Prochlorococcus marinus str. NATL2A: one gene and its partner. Each later gene encodes a partner of the first gene's protein in a complex. Links are inferred from orthologs where the notes say so. Each region holds a gene or a part of one and is shown on either strand. Other genes may lie near its edges. The genes, in order: uvrB and PMN2A_RS01745.

Region 1 (6,483 bases):
GCCCCTAAGACGACAAAGGCATCCGTAGCAAATCAAGAAACAAGTTCACCAGCAGAACAAAAAACAAATACGGAACCTAATGCTGAGGAAATGCCCACAGGAAGAACAAGACGTCGCAGATCAGCAATTAGCTGATAACTAAAAAATTGTTTATTTTAATTAGTTTTATTTGAGATATAAATAGCTTCTTTGTTCCAACGTATTAGGAAGTCTCCATGAAGATGGATACTTCCAGGTGGTTTTCTTTGAGATACTTTTGTATTTATTTCTTCAATTTGCAAAGCTGTTACCCTTTTTACACCCATTGTCTTTAACCAATTAGAAAGAATTATTTGTCTAATAGAGTTTGTTAAGCCGAATAGTTTGATTCTCGATAGAGAATTGATTTTTTCTCCTTGGCAAAATTGTATTGCTATTTTTGCAAATAATTTTTGGTCTTCGTTATAACTTTCAAGTCTATTAGCTACTGAGGCTATTCTTGAGTCTGCTCCCTTATAGATCGAATTTAAAATAGGTAAAATTTCTTTTCTTATTTTATTTCTTGTTAAATTAATATTTTCATTTGATGGATCAATCCAAATTGGTAAGTTAAAATCTTTACAAATTTCGAGAGTTTCATTTCTATTGAAAATCAGTAGGGGTCTGGTTAAATCTATATTATTCTCTATAGTTCTTTGCTCCTTAAGAGTAGTAAGTCCAGTCAGATCAGTCCCTCTGGCTAAGTTCATAATGACTGTCTCTGCTCGATCAGTAGCTGTATGACCAGTTAAAATTCTTGTACACGGAAAATGTATATTCTTTGATGATAAAAACTTAGCTTTCATTATTAGATTTTTATATCTCCAATCTCTTGCCTTTTCTTCATTAGCGACTTCTTTTTTATCTGCTTTATTAGAGTGAAATGAAATTTGATTTTTCAGACACCACAGTTTCAGCTCATCTTCTGTTTCCTCGGATTTAGCATGCCATTGGTGATTTCCATGCCAGACTTCGACTTGCCACTGATGCAGTCTTTTTAAATCAATAATTAATTTGAGAAGGGCCATCGAATCTTGGCCACCAGATATGGCTAAAAGAATGGTGGAGTTACTGGGAAGCAGAGATTTATTTTGTTTCAGTCTTTTGTGTAAACGCATATGCCATTTACTCCAAGACCTGTCATTTTGAGAAGATTGTGACATTTGCTTTGGTTTCAGAGCTCTATTCCCATTTTTTTAGTTCTTTTGCTGAGTCAATGTCACAATCAGGTTAATAGTTGATGTTTTTATGACACGTTTGCAGGCATTGCCAGTTTCACTTCAAAAGAGTATTCAAAATAGATCTTTATTGAAAGTAATTTCTGGTTTAAGTAATTTTAATCCAGAATCAGTATCTCTAATTGCGAAAGCTGCTGGTCATGGGGGCGCCGATTTATTGGACATTGCTTGTGAACCAAAATTAGTAGAGCTAGCGTCAGAGGTCTCGAATATTCCTGTGTGTGTAAGTTCGGTTGAACCAAGGTTGTTCCCTAACGCTGTTAAAGCAGGAGCATCAATGATTGAGATTGGGAATTTTGATTCTTTTTATCCAGATGGGCGTTTTTTCTCAGCTGATGAAGTTCTCTCATTAGCTACTGAATCTCGACGCCTTTTGCCTGAAGTTTTTTTGTCAGTGACCGTTCCTCATGTTTTGCCTTTAGATAGTCAAGCTCAATTAGCGTTAGATCTTGTTGATAGAGGGGTCGACTTAATTCAGACAGAAGGAGGCACAAGCTCTCATCCCATGAGTCCTGGAGCTTTAGGGTTAATAGAAAAAGCTTCACCTACTTTGGCCGCAACTTCCGCTATCACATCTGCTTTAAAGGAGAGTAATCTTGATGTGCCTGTGATTTGTGCTTCTGGACTCTCTGAAGTCACAGTCCCAATGGCTATTGCAGTAGGAGCTAATGGGGTTGGTATTGGATCAGCAATAAATAAATTGAATACTGAATTAGCTATGATTGCTACTGTAAAAGGTCTTCGTCAGGCTTTAAATTCTTTGAAATTGGTTTCCACGATTAATCAATGAGTTTTATAAGGTAATTTAAGCTTTTTTATGTTCAAAATTGGAAGAATATGGAAGTAATAAATCTATCTTTTCTTAACCTTTAAAAAGAAGATGCCTGAGTATAAACTTCAAGCTCCTTATACTCCGAAAGGGGATCAACCTGCAGCGATTAAAGGGCTTGTTGGAGGTGTAAATGATGGGGAAAAATTTCAAACTTTATTAGGTGCAACTGGAACAGGGAAGACTTTTACAATAGCCAATTTGATCGCTCAAACTGGAAGGCCTGCGTTAGTTTTAGCTCATAACAAAACACTTGCAGCTCAATTATGCAATGAACTAAGGGAATTTTTCCCAGATAATGCCGTTGAATATTTTATCTCATATTATGATTATTATCAGCCAGAGGCTTATGTTCCAGTCAGTGATACTTACATAGCCAAGACTTCATCAATTAATGAAGAGATTGATATGTTACGCCACTCTGCGACTAGGTCTTTATTTGAACGAGATGATGTCATAGTTGTTGCCTCAATTAGTTGTATATATGGTTTAGGAATTCCAAGTGAATATCTAAAGGCTTCTGTAAAGTTTCAAGTTGGTCAAAGTATTGATTTAAGATCTTGCCTTAGATCATTAGTTTCAAATCAATATACTCGTAACGATATCGAAATCAGTAGAGGTAGATTTAGAGTTAGAGGAGATGTATTAGAAATAGGGCCAGCATATGATGACAGACTTGTAAGGCTTGAATTATTTGGAGATGAAGTAGAAAGTATTAGCTATGTCGATCCTACTACTGGAGAAATCTTAAATAAACTTGACTCAATCAACATATATCCAGCAAAACATTTTGTTACCCCAAAAGATCGCCTCGATTCTGCAATTAAAGCAATAAAAAAAGAGTTAAAAGATAGATTAGAATTTCTTAATCAAGAGGGTAAATTACTCGAGGCTCAAAGGTTAGAACAGCGAACAATTTATGACCTAGAAATGTTAAAAGAAGTTGGATATTGTAATGGAGTTGAAAATTATGCTCGTCATCTTTCTGGAAGAGAACCTGGCTCTGCCCCAGAATGTCTTATTGATTATTTCCCAAAAGACTGGTTATTACTTATTGATGAAAGTCATGTTACTTGTCCTCAATTAAGAGCTATGTATAATGGTGATCAAGCAAGAAAGAAAGTCTTAATAGATCATGGATTTAGACTACCAAGTGCAGCTGATAATCGTCCTTTAAAGGATATAGAATTTTGGAATAAGGCAAAACAAACTGTTTTTATAAGTGCGACTCCTGGTGATTGGGAATTGTCCCAAAGTACAAAGAATATAGTTGAGCAAGTTATCAGACCTACCGGTGTTTTAGATCCTCTAGTTGAAGTACGTCCAACACATGGTCAAGTTGACGATTTGCTTTTTGAAATTAGAAAAAGAGCATCAAAAAATCAAAGAATACTTGTCACAACGCTCACGAAAAGAATGGCTGAAGATCTTACAGATTATTTATCTGAAAACAAAATAAGAGTTCGCTATTTACATTCAGAGATCCATTCAATTGAGAGAATTGAAATCATTCAAGATTTACGATTGGGAGAATATGACGTATTAGTTGGAGTGAATCTTCTAAGAGAAGGTTTGGATTTACCTGAGGTCTCTCTTGTAGTAATTCTTGATGCAGATAAAGAAGGATTTTTAAGAGCTCAAAGATCTTTGATACAAACAATAGGTCGAGCAGCAAGACATGTAGAAGGCTTAGCTTTGCTCTATGCAGATAAGATGACTGATTCTATGGCAAAGGCTATTAGTGAGACTGAAAGACGCCGAGAAATACAGAATATTTATAATATTGAGCATGGTATAACTCCTAAGCCAGCAGGTAAGAAAGCAAGTAATTCTATTCTTTCTTTTTTAGAGATCTCCAGAAGATTAAATCAAGATGGAAGTACCGATGATTTCGTTGATATCGCTGATAAGTTGATTGAACACAGCGCTAAAGATTCTGATAGCGGAGTATCTTTAGAATCTCTGCCTGAATTAATTGAAAAATTGGAATCTAAAATGAAAATAAAAGCTAAAGACCTAGATTTTGAAACAGCAGCAATTCTTAGAGATCGTATAAAGAAATTAAGGCATAGGTTAGTCGGTAGATAAATTATTTTTAGCTTTCATTTTTTCCTAATTTAAAGCAAGAATGAATTTCATTTAATGCTTTTTCACCATATTTTTCTGAGATAATACAAGTTGTTCTTATTTCACTGGTGGCGATCATTTCTATGTTGATTTTTTGATTTGCTAGTGCTCTAAAAATTTTACCGGCTGTTCCTTTTGTAAAAGGCATTCCAGAACCTACTGCGCTAATTCGTACTATTGACTCTCCTTCTTCGAGGTTTGATCCTTTCCAATTGCCAATCAATTCTTTTAATGCATATTTAGCATCGCTTCTATCATTTTTCTTTAAAGTGAAGCTGATATCTTTGGTTTTATCTTTATGCTTTCTTTCAGATTGAACTATAGTATCTAAGCTGATATTTTTCTCAGCTAAAGTGGAACATATTGTGGAGGCAGTCCCTGGTTTATCTGGAACATTCTTCACGCTAATTTGTATTTGATCTTTATCTAAAGCTATTCCCCTTACTTCTGGCTCGTTATTATTTTCAATCGTAGGATTCACGGTAATTTGTTTATCAGTGAGCTTGAAAACTTCGCTTACATTACGTAGTGCTTTTTTCCCTAATTCTGCATCAATAACACAACTGACTTTGACTTCACTAGTTGCGATTAGTCTGATATTAATACCAGAGTCAGATAGAATTTGGAATAGCGATGAGGCTATTCCAGGCCTTCCCATTATCCCAGCTCCATAAATACTTAGTTTAGTCAGATCTTTTTGAAAAGAGATATCACCTCCAATAGTATTAACGAGTTTTTTACATTGAGTTAGTGCATTATGTAATTCATTTTCAGCAACAGTAAAAGTGATGTCGTTAGAGTCGATCTGATGTGTCGCTTGAATAATGAGATCGACATTCACCCCACCCTCTGATAGAGATTCAAAAAGTTCCGCAGCAATTCCTGGACGATCTGGAATATTAGATAAAGCTACTACAGCTTGATTCTCAAGAAGTTCTAATCCATCGACAGGACTTCGATGTTCTATTCCACCTTGAGAAAAGTCAGGCTTCTTATTACTAGTTAGAGTGGTTCCATCAAGGTTGTCCCAACTGGATTTAACGACAAGAGTTACGCCGAAATTTCTTGCTATTTCAACTGCTCGAGGATGTAAAACAGCTGCTCCAAGGCTGGCCAATTCTAACATTTCATCACAACTAATACTTTTCATTAATTTTGCATTTTTCACAATTCTTGGGTCAGTTGTAAGTACGCCAGGAACATCGGTATAAATTTCACATTTAGCAGCTTCAAGCGATGCCGCTAGAGCTACTGCAGAAGTATCTGAACCTCCTCTACCTAAAGTTGTAATTTCAGCAATTCCTCCTATGCCAAGAGTTGTTCCTTGGAATCCAGCAATAACTATGGTTTGACCTTGGTCTAAGAGATTTTTTATTCGTTCTGTCCTTATCTCGAGGATTCTGGCTCTTCCATGAGCTGATTCTGTGATAATTCCAGCTTGAGTTCCAGTCAAAGAGATTGCTGGTGTGCCCAATTCGTTCAGGGCCATTGTTAATAATGATATTGAAACTTGCTCCCCAGTTGAGAGGAGCATATCCATTTCTCTATGAGGAGGATCAACAGTTATTTCTGATGCTAGCCGTGTTAACTCATCAGTTTGATGTCCCATGGCCGACACAACAACTACTAGATCATCACCTTTTTCTTTACTTGATTTGATTCTTTGCGCGACAGCTTTTATGCGCTCAATGCTTCCTAGAGAAGTGCCGCCAAATTTTTGAACCAGCAATGCCATTGAACTTACGTAAACTTATTGATTATTTCAGTTATTAGCCAAAATTTTACTGTCTGTTAGCAGATTATCTTTAAAAGAATCGATTGGCTTGATTCCTGATTTTATTGAGGCTTCAATTTTTAAAAGTTTTTTCATCAATTCAAGCAATGTTCCCAAAGATTTACCTTGAATTTGTTTGCGAATTACAAAAATACGTTTTGGGTTTGCAATCCCAGCAAGTTTGGCTATTTCTTTGACATCCTGATTCCCTTGTGAATCTAATAGATGTACCCAAAGCCATCCTCTTGATTGACCAGTCAACGTTGTTATTAATCGTAAAGCTGGCTCTCCATTTTTAAGTAAGGATTGAATTTTATTTAGAGCTATAATTTTCTCTCCTTTCAATAGTGAATTGGCAATTTCAAGTGCATTAGTCGAATTATTTTGAATTAGTTTTTTGACTAGTTCTTTTGATATTTCTCGCGGTTTATCTGTAGTTAAGTTTGTATTAACTGCTTCTGAGAATAATGAAAGCTTTTGAAGCTCAGTATTGATTA
Region 2 (6,579 bases), 1.4 Mb from region 1 along the record:
TACATTAGAATCAAGAAAAATATCTGAAGAGCCTTTTTCCCTAGGAATAGAAAGCTCATTAACTGTAAATGGGGTTATTGATGATAAAAAATATTTTTGGCCTAAGGGAGGAATGAGAAATGGAGATGAAATTTTAATTAGTCGTTCTTTGGGAACTGGAATTATTTTTTCTGCATTTATGAATGGTCAAGTAAAACCTTATATACTTGATAATGTCTTAAAAGAAATGAATAAAAGTCAGCATGAGATTGTTAATTATATTAATCAATTAACAAATCTAAATCCACGCTCAAAAATTGTTAATGCATGTACTGATATAACTGGATTTGGTTTGCTAGGTCATTTGTCAGAAATGTTGGAATCTACAAATAGTGATCAATTAAAGATGAATTCAGAACCATTTAAAGTCAATCTTGAACTGGATAAAATACCATTATATGATGGTGTGAAAGAACTTTTAGATAAAGGCTTTGAAAGCACTTTGGCCCCTGCAAATCAAATTTTCCTAAAAAATATTGATGGAGATAAAAACTTAAGGTTTGAGCTCACATCTAATGATTCTTGCTCTAATAGATCCTTTTATAATGCCATGCTGAAAATCTTAGTAGACCCACAAACTTGTGGCCCTTTGGTTGTTTGTTGTTCATCGATTTATTCAGAAAAACTTATACAGCAAGGACCTTGGATTAAAATAGGTTTTATTTCCAAATAAATACTTATTAAATTTTTAAAAAGCAATATTTTCATCAATTAATTTCATTCTTTGCCGTTTTATTTCTATTCCTATTTCTGGTCCAGGTTCCCAACCTTTAGCTATTAAATCATCTCCTTTTATTGGAGACTCTATATTCTTCCAATTAAATAGCCAAGATTTCAAATATTCTTTTAGTGGGTTATTTCTACATATTTCAAGCATGAAAGAAGATTCATTAGCATTGATTTTCTCAAGGTTTATTGTCCACTTTGATGGTGACCAATTTTTATATAAATGATTAGCTGTTATATTTTTTAGATATTTATTTAATCTACAAGCTCCTTCTATTATTTCTTTTTGCTGTTGATTTAAGTGTAATCTATTAGCTAGATAAATAGGGCTTTTAGATTCATAAACAAATGCTGTTAGGGGTTCAATATTAGACTTCTTTGCAATGAAAATTTTTTCAATAAGTCGTTTATCATTTTGTAATTTCGAATCTACTATTTTTAGCCCTCCACAGACTTGTAGATTTTTTAATGCATTCTTCCAATATTTGTCTTCTAAAAGCAATTCTAGTTCCATTTTTAATCTTATTGATAATGCTGAAGGTGCTAAATCAGTATTATCTCCAATATGCCAATTCCAAGGCCAAAGATTTATTGTATCTTTTATTTGTTTTAAGGCTTGATTTGATAGATCAAAATCTAACTTGGCAGAATAGCGAGAAGCTCTAATAACTCTAGTTGGGTCATCTAAAACACTTGATTTATGCAAAAAGTCCATTTTCATATTTTCAATTGCATCTGATCCTGAAAATAAATCGATTAGTCTATTATCTTTCAGTTCAATTGCCATTGCATTTATATTAAAATCTCTTCTTATTAGATCTTTTTTGATTGTTGATAACTCGACTATTGGGTTTTCTCCAGGTATTGGATACGTTTCTTTACGAGCAGATGCAATATCAACTTTTATGCCATTAATTATTACTTCTGAGGTTTTGTAATTTCTGTTATCTCGGATGACTTTTACTCTTTCTGCTCCAAGAACTTTTTGCAATTCTTTTATATAGGTTGAGGTCTCACCTTCAATAATTAAATCTAGATCATTGAAGATAATTTCATAATTTTGATTTTTAGATTTTTTTATTAAGTCTCTTACAACTCCTCCAACTATTGCAATAGAAGTTATATTGACTGAGCAAGCTGCTTCTAAAATAATAGTTAGAATTCCTCTCGGTAATTCTTTTATCTCTTTTTCAATTGTAGATTTATCAAATAATTCCATGAGAAATATGGTTTTAGCTAGTTAACATTTTTCAGATTAAATCTTACTCATCTATCAATTTCAATGGAGCTAGTCTTGGGTCTAATATTTTTGGCCCCATTCCTGAGAATTTTATAGCCAGTGAGATTTTTTCTCCTGAACCAAAAACATGTGTGATTATCCCTTCTCCAAATGAAGAATGTTCAACTCTATCGTTAACTGACCATCTCTTCCCTGGGGAAGGACCAGAATATGTTTTTCTTACTGCATTTTCAGCTTCACTAGGAAAGGACTTTTTATTACTTTGGCGATCAATTCTAGTTAGTCTGTCTAGATTTTTTTCTCTTCTTAATGTAGCCCCACCAGATAATGGGATATCGCCTTTAACAAGTTCTTCTGGTATTTCGGAGAGGAATATAGATGCGATAGCTGGTTCTCTCATCCCTCCCCACATTCTTCTCTCAGATGCATGAAAGAGAAATAGTTTTTCTTTCGCTCTAGTAAGTCCTACGTAACAAAGTCGCCTTTCTTCCTCAAGTGAAGATGGATCATCAAGCGATCTATAGCTTGGGAATAAGCCTTGCTCCATTCCCACAAGACAAACAACAGGAAATTCCAAACCTTTACTGCTGTGAAGAGTCATTAATGTGACTCGATTTGACGCAGTGTCTTTATTATCTGCATCGCTTGATAGAGCAGCAGTTGATAAAAAACCTTCTAAATTTGCATCTTCGCTTTCTTCCTGATATTGCAACGCGGCATTAACTAATTCTTGAAGATTGCGTCTTCTTTCTTCAGCCTCATCTGTTCCTGTTGCAATTAATTCACTTAAATAGCCACTTTTTTCTAAAACTAATTGAACCAACTCGGCGGGGCTTGAAGAGAGAAGATGACTTTGTAATTCATTAATAAGCTCACTAAAAATTAAAAGACCTTTGGCTGATCTTCCTGCGAGAGATCTGACAGCTTCGGGGTCATTTACAACTTCCCAAAGAGGAATTTTTAATTGACTAGCAGCATCACTCAATCTTTGAACTGTTGTTTTGCCAATCCCTCTTTTAGGAACGTTTAAAACTCTCAGAAGACTGACACTGTCAGATGGATTAATTAAAAGTCTTAAATAAGCTAGTAGATCTTTAATTTCTCTTCGATCATAAAAACGTAATCCTCCAACCACAATGTATGGAATACTCCAGCGGACCAATGAGTCCTCAATTGCTCTTGATTGCGCATTGGTTCTATAAAGAATAGCCATATCTCCCCAATTTAATTCTGGATTCGAGGCATCTAAAATTCTTAGCCTATGAATAACTGCTTCTGCCTCTGCTATCTCATCGTCACACCTTGTTAATCTAATAGGCTCACCTTCTCCTCTAGTTGCTCTAAGAACTTTATCTATTCTTTCTTTATTGTTGGAGATTAGTGAATTTGCTGCTTCGAGGATGGTAGAGGTAGATCGATAATTTTCTTCTAGTTTTACAAGAGTTGAATCATATTTATTGTCTAGGCTTTTCTTTCCAAAGTCCTCTTGAAATCCCATTAGTATCCTAAAGTCCGCAGCTCTAAAGCTGTAAATACTTTGATCTGCATCGCCAACAACAAAAACGGATCGATTATTCCAATCTTGAAAAGAAGATGGATCTTTACCATTGGTCACCAACTGTTTAATTAATTCGTATTGTGTCCAATTAGTATCTTGATATTCATCAACTAAAACATGTTTGAAGCGACTGTGCCAATAAGTCCTTATTTTTTCATTTTGTTGTAGTAATTGAACAGGTATTAATAGAAGATCATCAAAATCTAATGCATTATTAGCAGCTAAAGCTTTTCTATAAAGTCTATAAGTTTCAGCAACTAATTTTCCTCTTTGACCTTCTTGATTATTTGATAAATCATCAGGAAGTAAGCATTGATTTTTGGCATTACTGATTGCCCATCGTACTTTTTTTGGTTCAAATCTTTTTGGATCTAATTGTAGATCTTGTGTAACTATTTCTTTGATAAGACTTTGGGCATCTGTTTCGTCATATATTGAAAACTGTTTAGTCCATGTCAATCCTTCAGGGTCTTTGAATTTATCGATGTCAAAGCGTAATAATCTCGAAAACAAAGCGTGAAAAGTACCTATCCATAATTCACGACTGATTTCACGATGTATACGATTACGAATTTCTCTTTGTTCTGCTACTTGTAAGGCAGTCCAAGGCTTCCCGTGGGTAAGACTTGATAACCTTTTTGCTAAAAGCAATTCAAGTCTATCTTTCATCTCTCTTGCAGCTTTATTGGTAAAAGTAACTGCAAGAATAGAACTAGGATCAACTTTGTATTCAGTAATTAAATGCGCAATACGATGAGTAAGAGCTCTTGTTTTTCCGCTTCCTGCTCCTGCTACAACTAATAATGGACCATGAAAATGATCAACTGCATGTGACTGCGCCTCGTTTAATCCATTTAGAAATATACTGTTTGATTGTTTCATTTTATAGACTTTAAATACATTTAATTGAATTTAGTTTTGCAACATTCATGGGGTACATTTTTATATTATTTAAGCAGCAAAAATAAAATCATAAAAGCAGATTTGATGTTGCATTTTCTTTTTGTTTATATAGCTTAGAAAGTATTATTTTTATTTTATTAAGTTCTTGATGAGAGTTGATAATTGATTCGATTTTTCTTTGAGGCATTTTGAGCTTTTGTGAAATAGTTACAACCTCTTTTTCTAAACGATTTTTGTATTCGCTTAGTTCTTTAATTGACTCTTCAAGTTCTTCTTCAGTTGGACTTTTCATTTTTTTGTTTAACAATAGCTCAAATTAGTGATATCCCACTTTGCTTATAAGCTTTTTGAGATAACTCTATGGTTAGTTTTTCTTGGAAATTTTTCTTACAGTTAAGAAGCATTGCGTTCTTAGGTCTCTTTCAATCAAATTTGACTGTAAGTCTTAAGTTGAATAAGTAATGAAGTAATGAAGTAATGACTATTAAGTCTTTACTTGAACTCTTTTACTTATTAGAAGGTAGGTATTTAAAAGATGCTTGATGCGTTTTCTAGAACAGTTGTAAGTGCTGATGCCAAGGGCGCCGCAATTGGGAGTGAGGATCTTGCAGATTTAAGAAAGTACGTGGCAGATGCAAATAAAAGAATTGATGCAACTCTTGCCATAACTCAAAATGTCTCTTGCATTGCTGCAGATGCTGTGGCGGGAATGGTTTGTGAAAATACTGGGCTTACTCAACCAGGAGGGCATTGCTATCCCACTCGTAGAATGGCAGCTTGTTTAAGGGATGGAGAAATTATTTTGAGATATGTAAGCTACGCGCTTCTTGCAGGGGATCCCTCTGTTCTTGAAGATAGATGCCTCAATGGTTTAAAAGAAACATATCTTGCTCTTGGCGTCCCAACCTCTAATGCTATTAGAGCCGTTGAAATAATGAAGATTGCCACAGTCGCAATTATGACCGAGACAAATACAGGAAGAAAAATGTTTAAAGGGATTAATTCTGGATCAGGAGCACAATGTCAAGACATCGCCTCTGAGGCGGCATCTTATTTTGATCTTGTAATAGAAGCTTTGAGGTAAATATTAAACTCTAATTGCTCCACTACATCACGCAAACCATTTCTTATTAAGCCACTATGAAATCTGCAGTTACAACCGTTGTTAGCGCAGCTGATGCAGCAGGAAGATTTCCCAGCATGAGTGATTTTGAGTCTGTGAAAGGATCTTTTGATAGGGCAAAAGCTCGTCTAGAGGCTGCAGAAAAACTTGCTTCTTGTCTTGATAAATTTACCAATCTTGCCGTTGATGCTGTTTATCAAAATGGTTCATATGAGCAGGCTAATAAAGATAAGTGCGTGAGAGATATTCATCATTACTTGCGTCTTATTAATTATTGCTTAGTAACTGGTGGCACTGGTCCTTTAGATGAATGGGGAATATCAGGTATGAGAGAAATTATTCGTATCCAACTATTACCAACAGCTGCTTATATTGAAGCATTTATTTTTATTCGAGATGAAATTAAAATCAATGATGTTATGGGTCAGCAAGCCGAAACGGAATTCAAAGGATTATTGGATTATTTAATAAACGCACTTGCATAAAAATAATTTAATTTAATTTAATTTATTTAAAATATTTTTTCGTAATGTTGAATAATTATTTGAACTTTTAATGATTAATTCTTTAGATTTAAATAAATATATAGAACTTTATCAAGATTTTTTGCATCCAAATCCAAATATTAATTCTCAAGCATTTTTGATTTTAAAAAAAGAATTTGAGGTTAAGTTTATGAATAATCTTTTAGCTAATCTCAAGGAAGAAGATTTATTTATAAGAAGAAAATCAATATTAGCTTTGGGACGATTTGGAGAAAAAGCCTTAAAGTCAATCGTTCAATTGTATATGGATACTAACAATAAAACTGTTAAAGTTAGCTGTCTTAAAACAATTATCAAAGTTGTAGTTAATTTTAATTTAGAAGAATTAACTCAGGATGAGATGTTAGTAGTTGATTTAGCTCTTAAAGATAGTTCTCCTGAAATGATCTTGACTGTTATTTCTCTTTTGAGGCAATTAGGGAGAACTGGTAGAAATATTTTGATG

What was found.
Region 2: the proteins of uvrB (region 1) and PMN2A_RS01745 are in contact, whole or in part, in a crystal structure (PDB 7EGT), measured with the Thermus thermophilus proteins. The link is inferred for Prochlorococcus marinus str. NATL2A from one-to-one orthologs. Residues at the interface, in WP_096411307.1 of Thermus thermophilus: Glu23, Leu25, Arg26, Asp27, Gly28, Glu29, Arg30, Phe31, Arg55, Glu326, Asp327, Phe328, Glu379, Ser382, Gln383, His398, Gly400, Arg401; in WP_096412145.1 of Thermus thermophilus: His654, Arg656, Phe657, Gln666, Asp668, Glu669, Lys680, Arg681, Leu682, Ser683, Lys685, Tyr686, Ala687.

Annotation. Positions count from the first base shown.
Region 1 is NC_007335.2:1,748,316-1,754,798, reverse strand. The notes cover bases 1,700-4,654. They hold uvrB (excinuclease ABC subunit UvrB), read left to right. Parts: upstream 1,700-2,136; coding sequence 2,137-4,173; downstream 4,174-4,654. Other genes in these bases: PMN2A_RS09515 (aspartate kinase), read right to left, coding at 4,181-4,654; PMN2A_RS09525 (DUF561 domain-containing protein), read left to right, coding at 1,700-2,046. Also shown: PMN2A_RS09535 (ribonuclease J), read left to right, coding at 1-135; tRNA lysidine(34) synthetase TilS, read right to left, coding at 156-1,136; more of PMN2A_RS09525, read left to right, coding at 1,267-1,699; more of PMN2A_RS09515, read right to left, coding at 4,655-5,947; holA (DNA polymerase III subunit delta), read right to left, coding at 5,975-6,483. UniProt on the Escherichia coli protein: The UvrABC repair system catalyzes the recognition and processing of DNA lesions. A damage recognition complex composed of 2 UvrA and 2 UvrB subunits scans DNA for abnormalities.
Region 2 is NC_007335.2:334,284-340,862, forward strand. What follows is about bases 1,737-4,787. They hold PMN2A_RS01745 (UvrD-helicase domain-containing protein), read right to left. Parts: upstream 4,446-4,787; coding sequence 2,028-4,445; downstream 1,737-2,027. Other genes in these bases: PMN2A_RS01740 (CCA tRNA nucleotidyltransferase), read right to left, coding at 1,737-1,984; PMN2A_RS01750 (hypothetical protein), read right to left, coding at 4,534-4,758. Also shown: selenide, water dikinase SelD, read left to right, coding at 1-712; more of PMN2A_RS01740, read right to left, coding at 728-1,736; PMN2A_RS01755 (bleomycin hydrolase), read left to right, coding at 5,002-5,550; PMN2A_RS01760 (bleomycin hydrolase), read left to right, coding at 5,607-6,074; PMN2A_RS01765 (glycosyl transferase), read left to right, coding at 6,145-6,579. UniProt on the Escherichia coli protein: A helicase with DNA-dependent ATPase activity. Unwinds DNA duplexes with 3'-5' polarity. Translocates on single-stranded DNA with 3'-5' polarity. Initiates unwinding more efficiently from a nicked substrate than double-stranded DNA.